One region of the Lactobacillus isalae genome, then DNA from elsewhere that is predicted to be linked to it. Evidence: a T-box and tRNA genes for the amino acid it is inferred to sense, from the RefSeq annotation. Region 1 holds a T-box; the other regions hold tRNA genes.

The links. The T-box of region 1 lies ahead of leuS (leucine--tRNA ligase). A T-box ahead of a tRNA ligase gene usually reads a tRNA of that ligase, here a tRNA-Leu.
Region 2: it has a tRNA-Leu gene. The T-box ahead of leuS (leucine--tRNA ligase) is inferred to sense a tRNA for this amino acid. The anticodon was not compared.
Region 3: it has a tRNA-Leu gene. The T-box ahead of leuS (leucine--tRNA ligase) is inferred to sense a tRNA for this amino acid. The anticodon was not compared.

What each region holds. Positions count from the first base shown of each region.
Region 1 is NZ_OX443569.1:126,225-131,345, reverse strand. It holds gene QM512_RS00625 (putative polysaccharide biosynthesis protein) at 1-198, opposite strand, end outside; gene leuS (leucine--tRNA ligase) at 300-2,714, opposite strand; T-box leader at 2,759-2,960, opposite strand; gene QM512_RS00615 (phosphatase PAP2 family protein) at 2,961-3,668, shown strand; gene QM512_RS00610 (MDR family MFS transporter) at 3,711-5,121, opposite strand, start outside.
Region 2 is NZ_OX443569.1:1,343,768-1,348,888, reverse strand. It holds gene QM512_RS06530 (CDP-glycerol glycerophosphotransferase family protein) at 1-50, shown strand, start outside; gene QM512_RS06525 (oligosaccharide flippase family protein) at 62-1,498, shown strand; gene QM512_RS06520 (glycosyltransferase family 32 protein) at 1,495-2,196, shown strand; gene QM512_RS06515 (SprT family protein) at 2,193-2,651, shown strand; tRNA gene QM512_RS06510 (tRNA-Leu) at 2,709-2,797, shown strand; gene QM512_RS06505 (ECF transporter S component) at 2,868-3,485, shown strand; gene QM512_RS06500 (glycoside hydrolase family 73 protein) at 3,487-4,113, shown strand; gene pcrA (DNA helicase PcrA) at 4,212-5,121, shown strand, end outside.
Region 3 is NZ_OX443569.1:1,264,623-1,269,743, reverse strand. It holds gene QM512_RS06265 (PTS galactitol transporter subunit IIC) at 1-1,307, shown strand, start outside; gene QM512_RS06260 (PTS sugar transporter subunit IIB) at 1,334-1,621, shown strand; gene QM512_RS06255 (dihydrofolate reductase family protein) at 2,113-2,220, shown strand; gene QM512_RS06250 (dihydrofolate reductase family protein) at 2,262-2,633, shown strand; tRNA gene QM512_RS06245 (tRNA-Leu) at 2,947-3,030, shown strand; gene QM512_RS06240 (RluA family pseudouridine synthase) at 3,071-3,913, opposite strand; gene QM512_RS06235 (PBP1A family penicillin-binding protein) at 4,020-5,121, shown strand, end outside.

The DNA of each region.
Region 1 (5,121 bases):
AGAAATAATGATAAATAAGCTATAAATATTATAACTTTTCGCTGTTAGTGCATTAGCAATATTCCCATGGCTTCCCATCCAGGCATACCATGGAATAATGTACAATGCCCCTAAAATTCGTGACACAATTGAACCAAAGGTCATCCAAGCGGAGCCTTTGACCATTGTCTCTTTAGTATTTTTAGTATTATTTTCCATAAAAATAAATTTTCCCTATATCCAGTTAAGCGTCTGAATTATATATTACTCATTAATGTAAACAGTATTTACAAATATTAATTATTTAGGAAAAACTTAAATTACTTAGCAACAATGTTGACAATCTTATTTGGAATAACGATCACTTTCTTAACATCTTTTCCATCCAAGAATTTTTGAACATGGTCAAGAGAAAGAGCTTCTTTTTCTAAATCATCTTTAGCAGCATCTTTAGCAGCCTTAAATTTACCACGAAGCTTACCGTTGACTTGAACCATAATTTCAACTGTTGATTCAACTAATTTTGCGGGATCATATTCTGGCCATTTAGCATAAGTAATTGATTCATCATGACCAAAAATAGACCAAATTTCTTCCATCATGTGTGGTGCAACTGGTGCGAGAAGTTTTACAAAACCTTCTGCATATTCACGTGGAATAGTCTTAGCTTTTTGTGCAGCATTCATAAATACCATCATTTGACTAATTGCAGTATTGAAGTGTAGAGCTTCAAAGTCTTCAGTAACTTTCTTAACGGTTTCAGCATAAACCTTATCAAGTTCACCGTCATTTTTATCAACAATCTTTTCTTGAGGAATTGCGTTTAAATCAAGATCATTAACAAATAAGCGCCATACACGATCCAAGAACTTCTTGGTAGATGCAGGACCGTTATCATCCCAATCAATAGATGCATCTAATGGTCCCATGAACATTTCATACATTCTAAGAGAATCTGCACCATACTCATCAATTACTTCATCCGGGTTAACTACGTTTCCCTTAGACTTAGACATCTTTTCGTGATTCTTCAAGATTAAACCTTGATTATATAATTTTTGGAATGGTTCTTTAGTTGGTACAACACCCAAATCATAAAGAACCTTATGCCAAAATCTAGCATATAGAAGATGGCGAACTGCATGTTCTGCACCACCAATATAAAGATCAACTGGAAGCCACTTTTTAAGTAAATCATAGTCAGCTAATTCTTTATCATTGTGCGGATCAATATAGCGTAAGTAATACCAAGAAGATCCAGCCCAGTTAGGCATAGTATTAGTTTCTCGCTTACCTTTTCGACCATTTTTATCAACAACATTTACCCAGTCGGTCAAATTAGCAAGTGGACTTTCTGGAGTACCAGATGGCTTAATATCAGTTGCATGTGGCAAACGAAGTGGTAATTCATCTTCAGGAACTAATGAAGTAGTGCCATCTTCCCAATGAATAACAGGAATTGGTTCACCCCAGTAACGTTGACGAGAAAAGTCCCAATCACGAAGTTTATAGTTAACTTTCTTTTGACCCACCTTGTGATCTTCAAGCCATTCAATCATTTTCTTTTTGGCTTCTTCAATATTTAAACCATTTAAAAATTCGGAATTGATGTGCGGACCATCACCACCATAGGCTTCTTTATCTAAATTACCTCCGTCAATAACTGGAGTAATAGTTAGACCGAATTTTTTAGCAAATTCATAGTCTCGCTGGTCACCGGAAGGTACACCCATTACCGCACCAGTTCCGTAACTAGCTAAAACATAATCGGAAATCCAAATTGGCACTTCTTCACCATTTACCGGATTAATTGCATAAGCACCAGTAAACACGCCAGTTTTATCTTTATTAAGGTCTGTTCTTTCAAGATCTGACTTTGATTCAATTTTCTTAATATAAGCATTAACTGCTTCTTTTTGTTCCGGAGTAGTGATTTCTTGAACTAATTTACTTTCTGGAGCAAGAACTGTGTAGCTAACACCAAATAAGGTATCAGGACGAGTAGTAAAGACATCAAAAGTCTTATCGCTATCCTTAACCTTAAAAGTAACTTGTGCACCTTCTGAACGGCCAATCCAGTTACGCTGCATTTCTTTAACTGGTTCTGGCCAATCTAAATCATCTAAATCTTCAAGTAAACGATCAGCATAAGCAGTCATTTTAAGCATCCATTGACGCATATTACGGCGGTAAACTGGATATCCACCACGTTCAGTCTTGCCATCAACGATTTCTTCATTAGCAACAACTGTACCTAAGTCTGGTGACCAGTTAACAGGTACTTCCGCCTCATAAGCTAGGCCTTTTTTATACATTTGTTCAAAGACCCATTGAGTCCACTTGTAGTAATTAGGGTCAGAAGTCGTTACTTCACGGTCCCAATCATATGAGAAACCAAGTTTATTAAGTTGCTTTTTGAAATTAGCAATATTTTCTTTAGTAACTTTTTCTGGATCTTCACCTGTCTTTAAAGCATATTGCTCAGTTGGCAAACCAAAAGCATCCCAACCCATTGGATGAAGCACATTATAGCCTTGTGCACGCTTCATTCTAGACATGATATCTGTTGCAGTATAGCCTTCTGGGTGCCCTACATGAAGACCTTTACCTGATGGAAATGGGAACATATCTAAAGCATAGTAGTTCTTCTTCTTAGGATCAGTTCCTGTCTTAAAAGTATCATGCTCTGCCCAATATTTTTGCCACTTTTTTTCTACGGTTTTGTGATTGTACACCTAAATCTCTCCTTAAAACTAAAAAACGCCCTATGATTAAAAAATCATAGGACGAAGTTAATTTCGCGTTACCACCTAAGTTCCACACAACATTACGTGTGACACTCATGCCCCTTAACGCGGAAAGCAAACGATAGACTTATTCATCAGGGTAAGTTCACAACACAATTGTTAAGCTTTGCACCTAACCAGCTCATCTCTAAAAACAATTATGATTTGCTACTACTCCCTAGTCTTTATTTTTTTATGGATAATGATTATAATTTACCACATCTACTAGAAATTACAAGGGGAGAAATTTTTTTGAAAAAGAAACATGATAATCTAGTTATCCACGATACACTAATTCCAGGATTTATTTTTTTAATACTTTATGTAAGCTGGGCACTCTTAGTCATATATAAGAATCCATTTATTCATTCTTTTGACCAAGCTATTATTCACCTTGTTTCTAATAATAATCCAGTTAACGTAGCAATTGCCACTAAATTGACTGTAATTGGGAATACTAGTACCTTAACAATAGCTACAATTGTTTTATTTATTGGATTACTTCTTGCCAGAAAATTTGCCTATGCTTTCTTTTCAGCTGGATTAATGATCTGTGCCAATGGTTATAACTGGATTACAAAGCATGCTGTTGAACGCCACCGTCCTCTAGTTCACCATCTAGTTTTTGCTGACGGCTACAGTTTTCCCTCTGGACACTCTGTCGGTAGCGCCACATTCTTTGGTATTTTAATTATCCTGACCATCTTATTAGTCAAAAATAAGTTTTGGCGTACTATACTAATTATTATTTGGATTATCTTTCCATTGTTTATTGGCTATACTCGAATCTTCTGCCATGTTCATTACCCTTCTGATGTAGTTGGTGGATGGTTAGAAGGAACTACCTTTGTTTTACTTGGCTTTTCTATTCTCTATCATTCTTACTTAAAGAAACATAATTAAAAACGCTAACTGAGTTAATTAGCTCAGTTAGCGTTTTTGTTTTTATTCAACAATTTTCTTTTGTTTATACAGTTGGTTAAGAATCAAAGATAAGATGATCACCACTAAAGAAACTACATAAACAGACTTCAAACCACTTAATAATACTTGTCTTAAGCCAGGTATTAAGTTAGCTGCCAAATGTTTAGCCTTATCAGCAGAAACAATATCATTCATCATCTTTTGGGTTAAATTTGGATGATGTGCTAATTGCTTAGCCACGACCATATTGAAAGTAATACCATAGATCGAAACCATCATAGTTTGTCCTAAATACTTCATTAAAGTATTAAAACTAGTAGCAACGCCAATCTTATCGCGCCCTACCAAAACCTGAGAGCGAACTTGAGAAGCTGTAGTAATAGCTCCAAAAGCTGTCCCATTAAAGGCTGCAATTATACAAAATACCCAAAATGAAGTATAAATTGGAACCATAATTAAGGCTAAATCAGCTACTACCAAAATAAGCAACATATAATCATATGTTTTCTTTATTCCCCAGCGCCCTAACATGCCACCAATCAAAAATGATCCTACAATCCACATTAAAGAACTAGGTGTCACTGCAAAACCAGCAACAGAAGCGCTTGTTGCATTTATTCCTTGCATCCAAGTTGGAATATAAAATTCAAACCCAATAACCACACCAGAAATAAGAAGCGTAATCAAGTTGATCATTGTAAATTCTTTACTGCTTAACATGTCAAGTGGCATGATTGGATCTTTTGCCTTCTTTTCAGTCTTAAAAAAGACAATAGCTGAGGCAATGATGATAATTAACAAAGCTAGCAATAGTAAATTAAGACCCTTTTCCAGCTCCTGTAAAAATATCATTAATGACAGCAAAAAGATTACTAAACAAGTCGTTCCTTTTAAATCTAAGGTTGAATTGCTGCTAGTTTTCTTTTCTCTTAAGAAGAAAACAACCAAAAGAAAAGCTAAGATACCTAATGGTACGTTGATATAAAAAATCCAATGCCATGACAAATGCTGCACAATAAAACCACCTAGTAAAGGTGCAATTACTGAAGCTACGCCCCAAAAACCAGAGTTTAATCCTAGCATCTTCGCTCTTTTTTCAAGCGTATAAAGATCAGCAATAATTGTAACTGCTACAGGCTGAACTGCACCAGAACCTAATCCTTGAATTACACGAAAGAGGATTAACTCCACCATGTTTTGCGCAATTCCACAAAGCGCAGATCCAATTACAAAAACTGCAATTCCAAATAGAAAAACTGGCTTTCTTCCAATACTATCAGCTAATTTTCCATAAATGGGCGTTGAAACAGCTGTCATTAATAAAAAGATTGAAACAACCCAGTTCATAATTTCTAACCCATTCAGATCAGAAACAATAGTTGGCATTGCGGTAGAAACGATCGTTCCCTCGATTGCAGTCATAAACGTCGTC
Region 2 (5,121 bases), 900 kb from region 1:
ATATTGGTTCTTGTGAGCCTATCTTTAATTACATGACAAAGAAATTTTAGAGGAAAAAGTAGTGAAACGAACTTTTCTTAATATTCTATATAATGCGGTCTATCAAATCTTTTTAGTTTTAGTGCCGCTAATTACAGTTCCATATCTATCTCGAGTTTTAGGACCTAAGACTTATGGTATTTATGGCAGTGTAAATAATACTGTGCAGTTTCTGATGGTATTTTGTACCTTGTCAGTTTCTTACATTGGAATTCGAACAGTTTCTCGAACTAGAACTTATGGTACCCCGCAAGAGTTAACTGAAGCCTTCTGGGGCTTATGGTACTTTCAGGCAATTGCTGGTTTAGTGACCATTCTAATTACATTACTGATTACTAATATTTTTCATATTCAGTATTGGAATTATTTGATCTTAATGGTTCCGTATTTAATCTCGGCTCAAGTTGATATTTCTTGGTTCTTTCAAGGCTTAGCTGACTTTGGCCGAGTAGTGTTAAAAAATACTGCCGTTAAATTAGCTAGTGTGGTTTTGATTTTACTATTAATTAAATCGCCAGCTGATCTTTGGAAGTACTTTTTAATTATGTCAGTTTCGACAATGCTGGGATCTTTTGTCTTTTGGCTTGATATACATAGGTATGTAGGAAAGCCAGTAGGTCATTTTTATAAATACAAGACAACTATTGTCTCAATCGTTACATTAATGATTCCCCAGATAGCAACGCAGATTTATACATCGCTAGATAAACCAATCCTAGGCTTTTTTAGCAATTCTACCCAAGTTGCTTTTTATGATAATTCGCAACGAATTTCTAATATGATCTTAGGAGTAATTACTAGTATTTCTTTAGTTATCATGCCGAAAATGGCTAGCGAAGAAAAGGAGACGCAGAAAGTTGTCTTAAAGAAGTCACTTGAAGCAACCACAATGCTTGGAACCTTATTTGCAGTCATTGTTATGGCTAATACCAAGCAATTCGTGCCATTCTTCTTTGGTAAGAAGTTTATCCCCATGACGCCTTTGATGTTCTTCTTTGCATTAACAATCATTATGATTCCGATGGGTGGGGTATTTGCTAACCAATTTGCGCTAGCTAATCGGAGAGACAAGGAATATGCGATTCCAGTAGTTATTGGAGCAATTATTGAGGTTGTTTTAGCAGCCTTGCTTGATCGGCCATATGGAGCTAGCGGGGCAACCGTGGCAATTTTGATTACAGAGTTTGTAGTCTTAATTTTACGACTTTGGATTGTAAGAGATGACTATAATTTTAAAGATGCATTTAGCGACGTACCAAAATATTTCTTGATTGGAATGATTACGTTGATTGCAGGGATGCTCATGCCTAACCTAATTAGTTCAAGTTTTTTGAACATGACAGTTAAATCAATTTTGATGTTAATTATTTATGCTGGAATTATGTTTATGATGAAGTTAGACTTTAATCAAGATATTATGGACTTTATGACACGATTTTTTAGAAAGGTAAAAAGATGATCCCTAAAAAAATTCATTACGTCTGGGTAGGGCATAATCCTAAGTCGCCATTAATTGAGGAATGTCTTGCAACTTGGAAAAAGAAATTGCCTGACTATGAAATTATTGAGTGGAATGAAGATAACTTTGATATGCATGAGAATTGTTATCTTGAAGAAGCGTACCAGGCTAAAAAATGGGCTTTTGTGTCTGATTATATCCGGGCTCGTGCGATTTATGAGCAAGGCGGAATTTACTTAGATACAGACGTTAGAGTTCTTAAAAAATTAGATCCACTTTTAAGTAATCAAGCTTTTATCGGCTTTGAAAACAACGACTACTTATCAGCTGCTATTTTTGGTGCAGAAGTACATCATCCCTTTATCAAAGACATTCTCGATTACTACCAGGATAGAGAGTTTACTTTTGACAAAAATAATCAAATGGCTGGCGTAAACAGTTTGTCTGTAACTGATATCTTAAAAGAAAAATACGACTTAAAAACAGGCAATAGAGAGCAACTTTTAAAAGACGGAGTTCATGTTTATCCAGATGGCTTTTTATGTAATCCAAGTAAAGACTCGTATTCAATTCATTTATTTACTGGTACTTGGATAGATGGACAGCAGACAGTAAAGCAAAAAATTGTAACAGGTCTAAAGAGAAGAATATCTTCTCCAAGGCAGGCTAGTTTATATCAAAAATTAATTCGAAAATGAATCAAACAGACTTACAAAAATTAGTAGAAGAAATTTCTTTAAAATATTTCCATGCTCCATTTAGACATGAAGTTAAGATTAATAATCGAATGACAACAACTGGAGGAAGATATTTTCTAAATGACCATCATATTGATATTAATGGTCATTTTTTAGATGAAAAATATCGCGCAGATTTAATAGGAATAATTAAACATGAGTTGACGCATTATCATTTACACTTAGCAGGGCGAGGTTATCAGCATCGCAAGCGTGATTTTAAAAATTTACTTGCCTATGTTGGAGGCAGTAGGTATACGCCTGATATTGGTTTAAGGCGTCGGCAGACTCGCAATTATCTTTATGAATGCGAAAATTGCCATTTTCGGTATCCGCGTGTTCGCAGAGTAAATACCAGAAAATATCGTTGCGGACGGTGCGGAGGAAGATTAAAATTAATTCGAAAAAATAAATAAAAAATTTGAATTTCCATTTGCTAAAAGAAAAATTATTTGGTATATTAGTTAAGTACCGCGGGCGTGGCGGAATGGCAGACGCGCAAGACTAAGGATCTTGTGATCGCTTTTAGATCGTGGAAGTTCGAGTCTTCTCGCCCGCACCACTAAGAAAAGGAAGTCGCACATGCGGCTTCCTTTTTTGTTAAAGTTATAATTAATAAAGTAGGAAAGACTATGATTAATAAAAAGACTTTTAGAATTGCCATTAGTGCTATTTTTGTTGCAATTATTTTGGTTCAGACTTTTGTTCCTTATATTGGCTATATTCGGATTTTACCGGGCTTGCCTTCAATTACAACGATACCTTTAACAGTTGCTTTAGCAGGTTGTTTAATGGGGCCAGGCTTTGGTGCATCAATTGGTTTATTTTGGGGTTTATTAAGTTTATTTGTTGCTTATACGCAACCTGGCGATATTGTCAGCATGCTTTTGTTCCGAAATATTTTTATTGCATTAGTTCCACGTACAGCTGCCGGTTTTATTGCTGGTATGATTGGTCAAGCCGCAAAAGATGAATCAAGGCTTCAAAAGACAGTTGTTTATACAATTGCCGGCTTATGTACTTCGCTTGCTAATACCTTACTGGTAATTAGCATCACTAGCTTGTGGTTCATGAATAATCCAGCTACTTTACTGCAAAGTTTAGGTCAAACTCAAAATTCTGCTCCTTTAATTGCAATTTTATTAAGTGTTTTAGGCGTTAATGGTGTTGTAGAAGCAATCTTTACTGCTGTTCTTACTCCAGCAATTGCAATGCCTTTAAAGCAAGTAATGAAAAGGAAGATGAGTTAAGATGCCACGTAGACGCCGTCAAAAAAATATTCAATACGTAATTGCAAGAGCATTTGCTATTTGCTTTACTTTAGTAATCATCTTATCAGGCTTTTTGTACTGGCGTCATGAAATTGTAGTTAATGAACAGTTGAGGCAGGCGCAACTAGAAAAAGAACGCGCTCTTCAAAGTAAAGAAAAGTTTATTAAAGTAGTAGCTCCAATTGCTCAAAGGGCAGATAAGCCCTATGGTTTATTTCCTAGCGTAACAATTGCTCAGGCATGTTTGGAGAGTAACTTTGGTCAAAGTGAACTTTCTAGAAAGTATAATAATTTATTTGGCGTCAAGGGAACTGATCCCAATACTAGTCGAGAATTAACAACTTCTGAATATGTTAATGATCATTGGGAGACTGTGACGGGCCGGTTTCAAGTTTATAATTCTTATGAAGAATCAATTCAAGCCCATACCCGTTTATTCGTAAATGGTACTACTTGGAACAGAAATCAATATCAGCATGTTTTAGCTGCTAAGGATTATGCTAGTCAAGCGCAAGCTCTAGAGACAGATGGCTATGCGACTGATCCAGGTTATGCTAAAAAGCTAATTGATTTAATTAAAGAGTTTAATTTAACGCAATATGATTAATTCCAAAACGATGATAGTTAGGTTAAAAGCTATCGTCGTTTTTTGTTATAATAGACAAGTCTATTTTAGTGTTTAAGTTATCAGAAAAGGGAGAAGCAATGAGCGAAGAAACAATTCTTGCAGGATTAAATCCTCAGCAGAAAAAAGCTGTGCAGTGTACTGAAGGTCCACTTTTAGTAGTTGCCGGAGCTGGTAGTGGAAAAACATCAGTTTTAACACGTCGAATTGCCTATTTAATTGAAGAAAAGGGCGTTGCCCCATGGAATGTCTTAGCCATTACTTTTACTAATAAGGCTGCAACTGAAATGAAAGAGCGTGTTCAAAAGCTTTTAGGACCAGCTGCTGATAGCGTTTGGATGTCAACTTTTCATGCTTTATGCGTGAGAATTTTACGCCGTGATGCGGAAAAGATCGGTTACTCTAACAATTTTTCGATTGCAGATTCTGCAGAGCAATTAACTTTAATTAAGCGAATTGAAAAAGATCTTAATATTAATCCTAAAATGTATGATCCAAAAGCAATTTTAGGTGCGATTTCTAATGGTAAAAATGACCTGCTTACGCCAAAAGACTTTAAAGAACAAGCTGCTAGTCCTTTTGAAAAGGTAACAGCGCAAGTTTATGCCGAATATCAACATCGTTTAAAGCGTGATCAAATTATGGATTTTGATGATTTGATTATGCAAACTTTGGTCTTGTTTAAAAAAGATAAAGAGACTCTTCATTACTATCAAAATAAGTTTCGCTATATTTTGGTTGATGAATATCAGGATACAAACGAAGCACAATATCAGCTTTGTGTTGCACTAGCTGCGCAATATAAGAATATTTGTGTAGTTGGGGATGCAGATCAGTCAATATATGGCTGGCGTGGAGCTAACATGGAAAATATTCTTAATTTTGAGCATGACTATCAAGATGATGAAGTTAATACGATCAAACTTGAACAAAATTATCGTTCAACTGGTCATATCTTAGATGCAGCTAACTCGGTTATTAAGAATAATC
Region 3 (5,121 bases), 980 kb from region 1:
GAGCTAGTGTTATGCTACCGATACTTTTATTTGTTTTTGCATTAATTTTACGAATAAAACCAGGTAAAGCTTTTAAAGCAGGGTTAACTGTTGGTATTGGATTTGTAGGATTAAATTTAGTGATCGAATTACTTACAAAGAATTTAGGACCAGCCTCACAAGCAATGGTTAAGAATTTTGGCTTACATCTATCAACATTAGATATTGGTTGGCCTGCTGGTTCTGCGGTAGCATACGGGACTGTACTGGGAAGTTTAGCTATCCCAGTGGGAGTTATTACAAATATTGTTTTACTTTTAATTGGTTTGACTAAAACATTAGATGTTGATGTTTGGAATTATTGGCATATAGCTTTTACAGGCTCAATTGTTTATGCAATTACAAATGATTTTGCACTTGGAATTTTTACAATGGTAGTGCATATCATGATTATTTATTTGTTAGCGGATATGTCAGCTCCGTATATTCAGAAACAATATGGCTTACCCGGTATTTCCTTCCCTCAGGGAGCTTCTGATCCAGGATTTTTACTGGCATTACCATTAAATTGGTTAATGGACCATATTCCAGGAATGAATAAGATCAAAATAACTCCTAAAACAGTTCAAAAAAGAATGGGAGTTTTTGGTGAACCTTCTGTTATGGGATTAATTATTGGGATCGTAATAGGAATTCTAGCAAAATATTCGGTAGCAAAAGTTCTTCAATTAGGAGTGATTACGGCGGCAGTTTTAGTTTTAATGCCACGAATGGTATCACTTTTAATGGAAGGGTTAACTCCAATTTCTGAAGGAGCAAATGATTTCATTAAGAAACGTTTTCCAGGTAGAAATTTATATATTGGGATGGATAGTGCCTTAGCTGCAGGTAATGAGACAGTTCTTTCCTCTGCTTTGATTTTAGTACCGATTACTCTGTTAATTGCAGTTATTTTACCAGGAAACAGTACTCTTCCGTTTGGAGATTTGGCTACTATTCCATATATGATCGCTATTATGGCAGCTGTATTTGGCGGAGATATTTTTAGAACGCTTATTGGTGGTGTAGTAGATATCATTATTACTTTATATATCGCTTCTTGGGTAGCACCATTTGTCACTGCTTCAGCTAAAGCAGCACACTTTGGTTTACAAGGCGCTAGCTCAATCACGGTTATGAGCGATGGAGGAGTATGGACTACTTGGCTAATTGTTGGTCTTGGAAAATTAATGACCTGGGGCGGAATTGGCTTGATTGGAATAGTAACTCTCGGTTTTATGATTTGGTTTAATAAATTTCATAAAGCCAAAAATGAAAATACATTATAAGAGATATTTTACAAGGAGAATTTATTATGAAAACTTTAATGGTTGTTTGTGGTAGTGGAGTCGCTACATCTACAGTGGTAGAGGGGAAAATTCGTGACTTTTTAGAATCGAAGGATGTTTTAGATAAGGTAAAATTGTTAAAAGGAAATATTGCTGAACAAATTAATAATGTTGATGATTATGATGCATTTGTAAGCACAACTGTAGTTCCTGATGATGTAAAAGATAAGGTAATTAGTGGGTTACCAATTTTAACAGGTATAGGGGCTGATAAAGTTTATGATGAGATTTTGCGAAAGTTAGATTTAAAGTAAAGCTATATTGATATAAGTATAAAGATATTTGTAAAGCGTAAATTAAAAAGCCTATTAGATTTTGGTGCAGTAAATCAATTATGATTTTAATGAGGAATCAAGCAGTTAAAAAAAGTTGTTTGATTCTTTTTTTGACAAAATTTTTTTAAGTTTGATTTTAATTAAAAGATTGCTAAAATTCCTAATTTATCACTGAGACAATCAAGTAATTATTATTTGGTTTTTATTTTATAAGAAAAAATATGTTATAAATTTATTTGATAATGTCATAAATTTCTTTAAGTTGTATGGGTAATTATCATAAAAATGAGTAAAGGATTTTTAATTCTAAATTATTTAGTTGCTATTATTGCTGATATGATTTTGGCAACTAAGTATATTGAAGTAGTCGTATTTTTATATCACTTTTCATCAGTAACTTAGGTATTTATTGTTTAATTGTTATTAGTATGATAGAAATAAAATTAACGACAGGACATTAAGAAAGTAAAATGAGAAAAGTAAGTTTATTTATTGCGATGAGTCTTGATGGTTATATAGCTGATACTAAAGGCGGAGTTGACTGGATTTCTGGTCAAGGCGATCATGAAAAAATATAAATACATATTCTGAATTTATTAAAGATATTGATATCGTTTTAATGGGATGGAATACATATCATCAAGTTGCTACTGAACTTTCTCCGAATAATTGGGTATATGCTGGAATGACGACATATGTTTTTACTTATCATCAAGAAAAATCTACTGATGATATTAAATTTACAGATGAAAATCCAGTTGATTTGATCAACAGGTTGAAGCAACAAGATGGCAAAGATATCTGGATTTGTGGTGAAGCTAATCTTATTCAGCAATTAATTAGAAATGACTTAATTGATAAATATTATATTTCTATTGTTCCGACTTTATTAGGTAAGGGATTGCGTCTCTTTGGAGAGAGTTGCCAAGAACAAAAGCTTAAGCTCATTAATACATTAATACCAGAAATTATAATGGGATTGTCGATGTAGTTTATGAACGCAGATAGATGAACGATTATCAGAAAGTTTCAATTAAATAATCTTGATCTGTAATGAAGATATGGTTAGAAAACAATATACAAGCTTATTCCTTTGTTACAAAAATTACTGGAATGATCATTTTTCTGAGATTGACGAGGCTATACAAACCACCGAGAATATCATAAATTTTATTTTTATTGATGAAACTGGAAATTTAGAATATGTAATAAGATGAGAAAAATAAATTATCTTGCCTTATTAATTAAGATTTTTCTTTCCAACCTTGTTAACTTTTTGGTATGATAGATATGTTGTAAAGGTTGCCTCAATGGCGGAATTGGCAGACGCGCAGCGTTCAGGTCGCTGTTCACGCAAGTGAGTGCAGGTTCGACTCCTGTTTGAGGCACATGAAAAAGAGGTATGCAATTTGCATATCTCTTTTATTTTTATCTCAATTTAACAGTTTTACTTTCAAACTTAAAAGGTCTCATAAATGTGAGTTGATAAGCAGTTAACTGTAATTTCTCTCCATTTTGATAATCTGGATTATATAGTGGATCTCCAATAATTGGAGCATCAAGTGCTGCTAAGTGAACTCTAATTTGATGTGTACGCCCAGTTTCGAGAGTAAGTTTTACCAATACCTTATTTTCATATTCTTTAACTATTTCGTAATGAGTAATAGCCTTTTGACCGTCGGGGTGCACCATCCTTTTTCTTTGATCATTTGGGTCGTGACTAATTGGAAGAGAAATAGTACCACTTTGCTTCAACTTGCTAGATTTATTTACCCAGGCTAAGTATTCTCGATGCAATGTTTTATTAGTTAATTGCCGATTTAAGATTGGAACAACGGCTGGATTTTTAGCTACTAGTAATAGACCATTTGTAAGCATATCAAGTCTATGAACAATAAAAGGACTATAGCCTAAGTAAGTAGCGCAATCATTTAATGCAGTATCTTTTTCATATAAATTCGGATGTGTTTTTTGTCCAGCAGGCTTATTAATTACTAGAATATCTGGATCTTCGTAAACAATTTGGGGTAAATTTCCACTAGCTGGATAAGTTTGTTGATCACTTTCAACATGCTCAAGATAAATATCAATTTTATCACCTGGTTTTATTAGAAAATTAATTGGCAAGTATTTGTTATTAATCAGGATTTTATTTTCAGTACGTAAAAAATGACGCCATTTTCTTGGAATCAGGAGCTTACGCATTAAGTCATCAACGCTTATTGGTTTTAAATTAGTGGGATATTTAAGAGAATAATGGTATATAGTCATCTTTTTCACCTTATCTAATTTTTAACTTTTAAAATACTATTTTTCAAATAAAGATATGCTAAAATCGTCATATTAGGTTTATTGATGAAAAGGGAGTTTTAATTATATGCATTCCCAAAATCACGAGTTTTGGCATCGCGTTCATTTAGCGATTAAAAACTTCAACCATCGCTTTCAAATTTGGCGTTGGTTAATTTTAATATTGCTGTCGTGTTGTTTATTCGTTTGTACTTATTATACCGTTAAGGTAAAAACTTCAAACATCTCTAACATGAAGGCATCGCTTTCTACTACAACTACTATTTATGATAATAAAAATCAAAAGGCAGGTTCGCTCTATTCTCAAAAGGGTTCTTTTGTTGAGTTAAGTCAGATTTCGCCTTATATTCAAGATGCTGTCATTGCAACTGAAGATAGGACATTTTATAAAAATCCTGGTTTTAGTGTGAAAGGGATGGCGCGTGCTGCGGTAAGCAGTCTAATTCATCGCGGAATTGTCGGTGGTGGATCGACTTTAACGCAGCAGCTGGCTAAGAATGCTTTACTAACGCAAAAGCAAACTTTTTCTAGAAAGTTAGAAGAATTATTTTTTGCAATCGAGATTAATCGTGTTTATTCTAAAAAAGATATTCTGACAATGTACTTGAACAATGCTTACTTTGGCAATGGCGTTTGGGGCGTTCAAGATGCAGCAAGGCGCTATTTTGGTAAAAACGCAAGTGACGTAACTGTAGGTGAAGCTGCAACAATTGCCGGAATGCTTCGAAGTCCAAGCTACTATAATCCGATTGATCATATGGACAATGCAATTTCACGACGCAATGTAGTATTAGGCTTAATGGCTGATACTGGCAAAATTTCGCAGACGCAAGCTGATAATGCTAAAAAAACTACATTAACTTTAGATGATACATTTTCTCAAGAAGATGGGTATCGTTATCCTTACTTCTTTGATGCAGTCGTTGATGAAGCAATTGATCGTTACGGCTTAAAAGAAGAAGATGTAATGAACAAGGGCTTGAAGATTTATACAACTCTTGATACAGGTTATCAAAGTGCCTTGCAAGATAGTTTTGAAGAAAGTTGGAATTTTCCACCAAACGCAAGTGATGGTACTAAAGTCCAAGGAGCAAGTGTTGCGATGGATCCAAAGAGTGGAGCTGTTCGGGCAATCGTTGGAGGAAGAGGACAGCATGTTTTCCGTGGCT